Regions from separate parts of the Pseudofrankia coriaricola genome, predicted to be linked through region 1. Evidence: riboswitches for the same ligand, from Rfam matches in the RefSeq annotation. Region 1 holds a riboswitch; the other holds the start of a gene.
The links. Region 1 has a riboswitch for cobalamin ahead of bluB (5,6-dimethylbenzimidazole synthase). Riboswitches for the same ligand answer to the same signal wherever they lie in the genome.
Positions count from the first base shown of each region.

Region 2: it holds a riboswitch for cobalamin, as region 1 does, so the genes downstream of both, bluB (5,6-dimethylbenzimidazole synthase) here and bluB (5,6-dimethylbenzimidazole synthase) in region 1, are expected to answer to the same signal.

Region 1 covers NZ_JASNFO010000117.1:37,080-40,957, forward strand. Annotated here, with positions in the region: gene QOZ89_RS41925 (VIT1/CCC1 transporter family protein) at 1-813, shown strand, start outside; gene bluB (5,6-dimethylbenzimidazole synthase) at 884-1,555, opposite strand; cobalamin riboswitch at 1,584-1,781, opposite strand; gene QOZ89_RS41935 (nuclear transport factor 2 family protein) at 2,061-2,495, shown strand; gene QOZ89_RS41940 (hypothetical protein) at 2,492-2,746, opposite strand; partial or broken gene QOZ89_RS41945 (transposase) at 2,731-2,946, opposite strand; gene QOZ89_RS41950 (sigma-70 family RNA polymerase sigma factor) at 3,241-3,735, shown strand; gene QOZ89_RS41955 (hypothetical protein) at 3,732-3,878, shown strand, end outside.
Region 2 covers NZ_JASNFO010000038.1:81,416-85,293, reverse strand. Annotated here, with positions in the region: gene QOZ89_RS20770 (peroxiredoxin) at 1-511, shown strand, start outside; gene QOZ89_RS20765 (VIT1/CCC1 transporter family protein) at 508-1,338, shown strand; gene bluB (5,6-dimethylbenzimidazole synthase) at 1,409-2,080, opposite strand; cobalamin riboswitch at 2,109-2,306, opposite strand; gene QOZ89_RS20755 (nuclear transport factor 2 family protein) at 2,586-3,020, shown strand; gene QOZ89_RS20750 (hypothetical protein) at 3,017-3,271, opposite strand; partial or broken gene QOZ89_RS20745 (transposase) at 3,256-3,471, opposite strand; gene QOZ89_RS20740 (sigma-70 family RNA polymerase sigma factor) at 3,766-3,878, shown strand, end outside.

The DNA.
Region 1 (3,878 bases):
GCGGGGGTCGTTCCGTTCCTGCCCGCCGGCCACCGAGCGTATCGAGCACACCGACCGGCGTGGCCGCTGCGCACGACCGCCGCGAGTCGGCCCACCGATCCGGCATTCGATGCAGCCGATCTTGCTGACCAGGTAGCCCGGGTCGCGCGTGGCGGCGCGCGAGCCGCGGTGCTGGGCATTAACGACGGCCTCGTCACCAACATCTGCCTCATTCTGGGCATGGCCGGCGCGCACGCGTCGCCCGGCACCGTCCGTCTGGCCGGGTTCGCCAGCCTGCTCGCCGGCGCGCTGTCGATGGCTGCGGGTGAATGGGTCTCCGTACGCAGTCAGGCCGAACTCTACGGTGGCCTGCTTGTCAAGATCCGGCAACTGGTCACGCGTAACCCACGATTGATGCTCGACGAGCTCTCATCACGCCTAGAGGCCGCGGGATTCGCCCGGGCAACCGCGCAATCCGCGCCAGCAGAGCTCGCGCTGGACGAGGAGCGGTTTCTTGCCTTCACCGCTCAGATCGTGTTTGGCATCAGTCCCGCCGGGCTCGGCTCGCCACTGACCGCCGCGACCACATCGCTCGCCTACTTCGCCGGGGGAGCCCTCATACCGCTCGCGCCCTGGTGGTTCCTGCGCGGCGTCCCCGCCGTATCCGTGTCCATCGCCCTGACCGCCATCGCCAGCATCCTCGTCGGGGCCGGCATCGCCCGCTCCAGCGATCACTCGATGAGGCGTGGGGCGCTGCGCCAGCTGGCTATCATCCTGGCCGCAGCGGCAGCCACCTACAGCATCGGAAAGCTGTTCGGCTCAACAGTGAGTTGACCGACGAGGAGACGCGCGCCGAGATGGAGGCGAGCGTGCCGCTGAAGTACGTCAACGCCTTCTTCCACTTCTACGTCGACGGCGCTCTCGACGAGTCGCAGTCGTTGTCGTCGGCGGTCGGATGCCAGCGTTCCTGGTGGACCGCCTGGCGAAGCGGGCGCCGGTTCGCCCAGCCGTGGCGCTCGAGGTCGGGGATGGATTCGTGGTGGGTTACCGGTCCGAGGCACAGCCACGCGACGGGTCGGATGTCCGCGGGGATGGCGAGCAGGTCGCGGACGAACGCTTCCCGGTAGAAGGAGACCCATCCCACGCCGAGACCCTCGGCCGTGGCCGCGAGCCACAGGTTCTGGATCGCCAGGCAGACGGAGTAAAGACCTGCGTCGGCGATGGCGTGTCGGCCCAGGACCGCCGGCGCCCCGCGTCGCTGGTCGTAGGTCACGACCAGCGACAGGGACGACTCCATCACCCCGTCGATCTTTATCCGGCTGAAGCGGGCGGCCCGTTGTTCGGCAAGCGACGCGGCGAAGACCTCCCGCTCGCACCGAACGTGGGCGTGAAAGGCCCGCCGTGTGCGCCGGTCGGTGACGAGGATGAAGTCCCAGGGCTGGCTGAGTCCGACACTCGGCGCGGCGTGTGCGGCCTCGAGCACCCGCTCGAGGATCTCGCTGGGGATCGGCGCGCCAGTGAACTGGCCGCGCACGTCGCGGCGCTGGTGGATCACGTCGTACAGATGCGTAGGCATGGCAGGCTCCCGCTGTCCGGCCGCCCCAGGGCGGCACCCGCGCGGGGCCGGTCTTCGGACTCCCGGATCGACGCCGACCGTCCGCCTTCCCGGACTGTTAGGTCCAGTGGCCGCGCTGAGCGCGTGGACGGGGACTCCCCGGTTACCGCGGCGGGCCCGTGCCGGACTTCCACCGGCTTCCCGATTCTCCCCGGTCACCCGGGGCACCCCGCAAACGATGCCGCCGTGCACGCTATCAGGGCCTGGTGCCCGCCGCCGGGCTCGTTGGCCGGTCTGGACGAGGCCCACACCAGAGCCCGATGATCCCGGTTTGGCCGGCGTCCCCCGATCGTCCGCCGTCGTCCACCGGCTTGGCTGCCACGCTGGCTGCCACGGAACTCCGGGCGGGGCCTGTCAGCTCGGCTGCCGGTCGGCGAAGCTCTGGGCCGTCGCCGACCGCGGGTTAGCATGGCCGCTTGTCATCGAGCTAGCGGCAAATCGTGCCGAAGATCAACAAGGAGTGCGGTTGAGTACGACGGCAAACAAGAACATGGTGTTCAGTTTCTTCGAGAACCTGTCGGTGGGGCGCATCAAAGCCGCCATGGACCTGATGGACGAGAAGGCTACGTGGTTGGTGTCCGGAAAGCCGGAGCACATCCCGCTGGCGGGCACATACACCAAGCAGAAGCTCGTCGATCTGCTCGGCTTGGTAGGAACGGTCATGCCGGCTGGGATAGAAATGACCATCACCAGTGGAACAGCGGAAGGAGATCGGGTCGTCGTCGAAGCCGAGGTGCGCGGGGTGTCGCCGGCCGGAAAGACGTACGACAACCGGATCTGCTTTGTCGTCGAAGTGCGCGGCAGCACGATTCAGTCCGTGCGCGAATACTACGACACGATTCACACCAACGATGTCCTGTTCGACAGGACGTACTCCAACGAGGCCCTCGTGGAGAATTAGCTCCTCATCCGTATGGCCGGCCGTTCAGGAGTCGCAGGGGCGCCGGGTCCGCCGATACGGGGGCCAGCCGGCCAGAGCCGGGTGAGCTGGTGCGGGGTGAGGGGCTGGGCGTAGACGGCACGGAAGACCTTCCCCACGGTGTCGGTGTCAACGGTGTCGGCGAGCATGACGAACCAGTCGATGCCGACGGGGCAGGCCCACAGGTAGCTCGAACTCGACCCGACGCAGGTCGGGGAGCCCGGGTGTCCCACTCCCGGCTCCGGTAACCGTTGCGACGATTCACCCGATCGGGCGAGATCTCACCGTATTCCGCTCCGCACAGCGCGTCCGCCTCCGCGGACATCAGGGAATCCGCGAACCTTTTCACCAGCGCGCCCAGCAGATCCGGACTCGCCATCATCAGTTCCTTGCCGACGAGTTCCGCGTCGGGCACAGTCGGTCGCACGGCCATCGCAGTGTTCCTCCGTCTTCGAGTTCTTTGGTCGGTTCTCGAAGAGGATCACGCGGTGGCCGTCCCAGTTCGCGGACCGCTACTCCAGCAAGTCACTGGTCGATCACATCCCGTACACCACGTCCGTCGCCGCTGCGCCACCAGGTGGGTCGGCCGCGCATGCCGTGGTGCCAGGCATCGGTCTGCTGGCGCAGTGCGGCGAGGCGGTCGTTGTCCCGCGAAAGAAGCCCGCGTCACGGAGTCCGAGTCCGAGTCTCAGGTAAGCGGATCGAGGCGCTGCGGCGTATAGGGGGTGTGAAGCAGCTGGAGTTCAGGGAGTTCTACCAAGCCAGCCAGGACGCATGCCTGCGGGCAGTCTTGGCGAGCGTGGCTGATCGGCAGCTGGCCGAGGACCTGGTCGCCGAGGCGTTCACTCGGGCCTGGATGGCGTGGCCGAAAGTCAGCCGCCATCCGGCGCCGCGCGCATGGATCGTGCGTACGGCGCTCAACACCCGGGTCTCGTGGTGGCGTCGGCGGCGACGGGAAGTAGCGCTGGACGGTGTTCCCGACGTCGCGGCCAGCACGGTCAGTGACCCCGGTCTGGACCCCCAACTGCTGGCCGTGCTGCGTCAACTGCCGCGGCGGCAGCGGGAAGTGATCGCGTACCGGGTCTTCCTCGACCTCGACACCGGCACCACGGCCAAGGTGCTCGGGATCGCCCCGGGAACCGTCGCCGCCCATCTGTCGCGGGCCGTTGCGACACTGCGCGGCCACCTTGTTACCGCAGACAACCCGGAGGTTGGGCAATGAGCGACCGCGACATGGACGTACTGGACGCGCTGAAGGATTCGCTGGACGGCATCACCATGGACACCCCGGTCGAGCAGATCGAGGCCGCGGGCCGGGCGCGCCGGCGTCGGCGCCGCATCGTGGGCATGACGGCGGGCGTCGCG
Region 2 (3,878 bases), on a different contig from region 1:
CGCCCGGCCGCGGATAGCTGGCCGTCGGCGACATAGCATCGCCCACATGCTCGACCCAGGCGCCCGCGTTCCTGTCTTCGCCCTCCCGGACCAGGACGGGAGGTTGGTCGCCTCGACTGCGCTTGCGGGGCACTGGGCGTTGTTGTGGTGGTATCCCAAGGCCGGGTCGCCCGGCTGCACCATCGAAGGTCAGGAACTACGAGACCAGGCCGAGCAGTTTCAGGCAGCCGGCTGTCTCATTGTGGGCCTGTCGTTCGACACACCTGAAGAGAACAAGGCTTGGGCCGAGGAACAGGGCTTCGAGTTCCCGCTGCTTTCGGATGTGGACCACAGCGTGGGGCGCCTGTTCGCGGTCGAGCGGGACCCAGACGACCAGTACGCCGCCTTTCCGCTTCGAGTGTCATACCTGGTCGATCCCGATGGCGTCGTCCGCAAGACATATGTCGTCGCCGGTGTCCAGGAGCATGCCGTCTCTGTACTGTCCACTCTCGCCGAGCTGGGCCGGGCATGAGTGAGGACGTGCCCGCGGGGGTCGTTCCGTTCCTGCCCGCCGGCCACCGAGCGTATCGAGCACACCGACCGGCGTGGCCGCTGCGCACGACCGCCGCGAGTCGGCCCACCGATCCGGCATTCGATGCAGCCGATCTTGCTGACCAGGTAGCCCGGGTCGCGCGTGGCGGCGCGCGAGCCGCGGTGCTGGGCATTAACGACGGCCTCGTCACCAACATCTGCCTCATTCTGGGCATGGCCGGCGCGCACGCGTCGCCCGGCACCGTCCGTCTGGCCGGGTTCGCCAGCCTGCTCGCCGGCGCGCTGTCGATGGCTGCGGGTGAATGGGTCTCCGTACGCAGTCAGGCCGAACTCTACGGTGGCCTGCTTGTCAAGATCCGGCAACTGGTCACGCGTAACCCACGATTGATGCTCGACGAGCTCTCATCACGCCTAGAGGCCGCGGGATTCGCCCGGGCAACCGCGCAATCCGCGCCAGCAGAGCTCGCGCTGGACGAGGAGCGGTTTCTTGCCTTCACCGCTCAGATCGTGTTTGGCATCAGTCCCGCCGGGCTCGGCTCGCCACTGACCGCCGCGACCACATCGCTCGCCTACTTCGCCGGGGGAGCCCTCATACCGCTCGCGCCCTGGTGGTTCCTGCGCGGCGTCCCCGCCGTATCCGTGTCCATCGCCCTGACCGCCATCGCCAGCATCCTCGTCGGGGCCGGCATCGCCCGCTCCAGCGATCACTCGATGAGGCGTGGGGCGCTGCGCCAGCTGGCTATCATCCTGGCCGCAGCGGCAGCCACCTACAGCATCGGAAAGCTGTTCGGCTCAACAGTGAGTTGACCGACGAGGAGACGCGCGCCGAGATGGAGGCGAGCGTGCCGCTGAAGTACGTCAACGCCTTCTTCCACTTCTACGTCGACGGCGCTCTCGACGAGTCGCAGTCGTTGTCGTCGGCGGTCGGATGCCAGCGTTCCTGGTGGACCGCCTGGCGAAGCGGGCGCCGGTTCGCCCAGCCGTGGCGCTCGAGGTCGGGGATGGATTCGTGGTGGGTTACCGGTCCGAGGCACAGCCACGCGACGGGTCGGATGTCCGCGGGGATGGCGAGCAGGTCGCGGACGAACGCTTCCCGGTAGAAGGAGACCCATCCCACGCCGAGACCCTCGGCCGTGGCCGCGAGCCACAGGTTCTGGATCGCCAGGCAGACGGAGTAAAGACCTGCGTCGGCGATGGCGTGTCGGCCCAGGACCGCCGGCGCCCCGCGTCGCTGGTCGTAGGTCACGACCAGCGACAGGGACGACTCCATCACCCCGTCGATCTTTATCCGGCTGAAGCGGGCGGCCCGTTGTTCGGCAAGCGACGCGGCGAAGACCTCCCGCTCGCACCGAACGTGGGCGTGAAAGGCCCGCCGTGTGCGCCGGTCGGTGACGAGGATGAAGTCCCAGGGCTGGCTGAGTCCGACACTCGGCGCGGCGTGTGCGGCCTCGAGCACCCGCTCGAGGATCTCGCTGGGGATCGGCGCGCCAGTGAACTGGCCGCGCACGTCGCGGCGCTGGTGGATCACGTCGTACAGATGCGTAGGCATGGCAGGCTCCCGCTGTCCGGCCGCCCCAGGGCGGCACCCGCGCGGGGCCGGTCTTCGGACTCCCGGATCGACGCCGACCGTCCGCCTTCCCGGACTGTTAGGTCCAGTGGCCGCGCTGAGCGCGTGGACGGGGACTCCCCGGTTACCGCGGCGGGCCCGTGCCGGACTTCCACCGGCTTCCCGATTCTCCCCGGTCACCCGGGGCACCCCGCAAACGATGCCGCCGTGCACGCTATCAGGGCCTGGTGCCCGCCGCCGGGCTCGTTGGCCGGTCTGGACGAGGCCCACACCAGAGCCCGATGATCCCGGTTTGGCCGGCGTCCCCCGATCGTCCGCCGTCGTCCACCGGCTTGGCTGCCACGCTGGCTGCCACGGAACTCCGGGCGGGGCCTGTCAGCTCGGCTGCCGGTCGGCGAAGCTCTGGGCCGTCGCCGACCGCGGGTTAGCATGGCCGCTTGTCATCGAGCTAGCGGCAAATCGTGCCGAAGATCAACAAGGAGTGCGGTTGAGTACGACGGCAAACAAGAACATGGTGTTCAGTTTCTTCGAGAACCTGTCGGTGGGGCGCATCAAAGCCGCCATGGACCTGATGGACGAGAAGGCTACGTGGTTGGTGTCCGGAAAGCCGGAGCACATCCCGCTGGCGGGCACATACACCAAGCAGAAGCTCGTCGATCTGCTCGGCTTGGTAGGAACGGTCATGCCGGCTGGGATAGAAATGACCATCACCAGTGGAACAGCGGAAGGAGATCGGGTCGTCGTCGAAGCCGAGGTGCGCGGGGTGTCGCCGGCCGGAAAGACGTACGACAACCGGATCTGCTTTGTCGTCGAAGTGCGCGGCAGCACGATTCAGTCCGTGCGCGAATACTACGACACGATTCACACCAACGATGTCCTGTTCGACAGGACGTACTCCAACGAGGCCCTCGTGGAGAATTAGCTCCTCATCCGTATGGCCGGCCGTTCAGGAGTCGCAGGGGCGCCGGGTCCGCCGATACGGGGGCCAGCCGGCCAGAGCCGGGTGAGCTGGTGCGGGGTGAGGGGCTGGGCGTAGACGGCACGGAAGACCTTCCCCACGGTGTCGGTGTCAACGGTGTCGGCGAGCATGACGAACCAGTCGATGCCGACGGGGCAGGCCCACAGGTAGCTCGAACTCGACCCGACGCAGGTCGGGGAGCCCGGGTGTCCCACTCCCGGCTCCGGTAACCGTTGCGACGATTCACCCGATCGGGCGAGATCTCACCGTATTCCGCTCCGCACAGCGCGTCCGCCTCCGCGGACATCAGGGAATCCGCGAACCTTTTCACCAGCGCGCCCAGCAGATCCGGACTCGCCATCATCAGTTCCTTGCCGACGAGTTCCGCGTCGGGCACAGTCGGTCGCACGGCCATCGCAGTGTTCCTCCGTCTTCGAGTTCTTTGGTCGGTTCTCGAAGAGGATCACGCGGTGGCCGTCCCAGTTCGCGGACCGCTACTCCAGCAAGTCACTGGTCGATCACATCCCGTACACCACGTCCGTCGCCGCTGCGCCACCAGGTGGGTCGGCCGCGCATGCCGTGGTGCCAGGCATCGGTCTGCTGGCGCAGTGCGGCGAGGCGGTCGTTGTCCCGCGAAAGAAGCCCGCGTCACGGAGTCCGAGTCCGAGTCTCAGGTAAGCGGATCGAGGCGCTGCGGCGTATAGGGGGTGTGAAGCAGCTGGAGTTCAGGGAGTTCTACCAAGCCAGCCAGGACGCATGCCTGCGGGCAGTCTTGGCGAGCGTGGCTGATCGGCAGCTGGCCGAGGACCTGGTCGCCGAGGC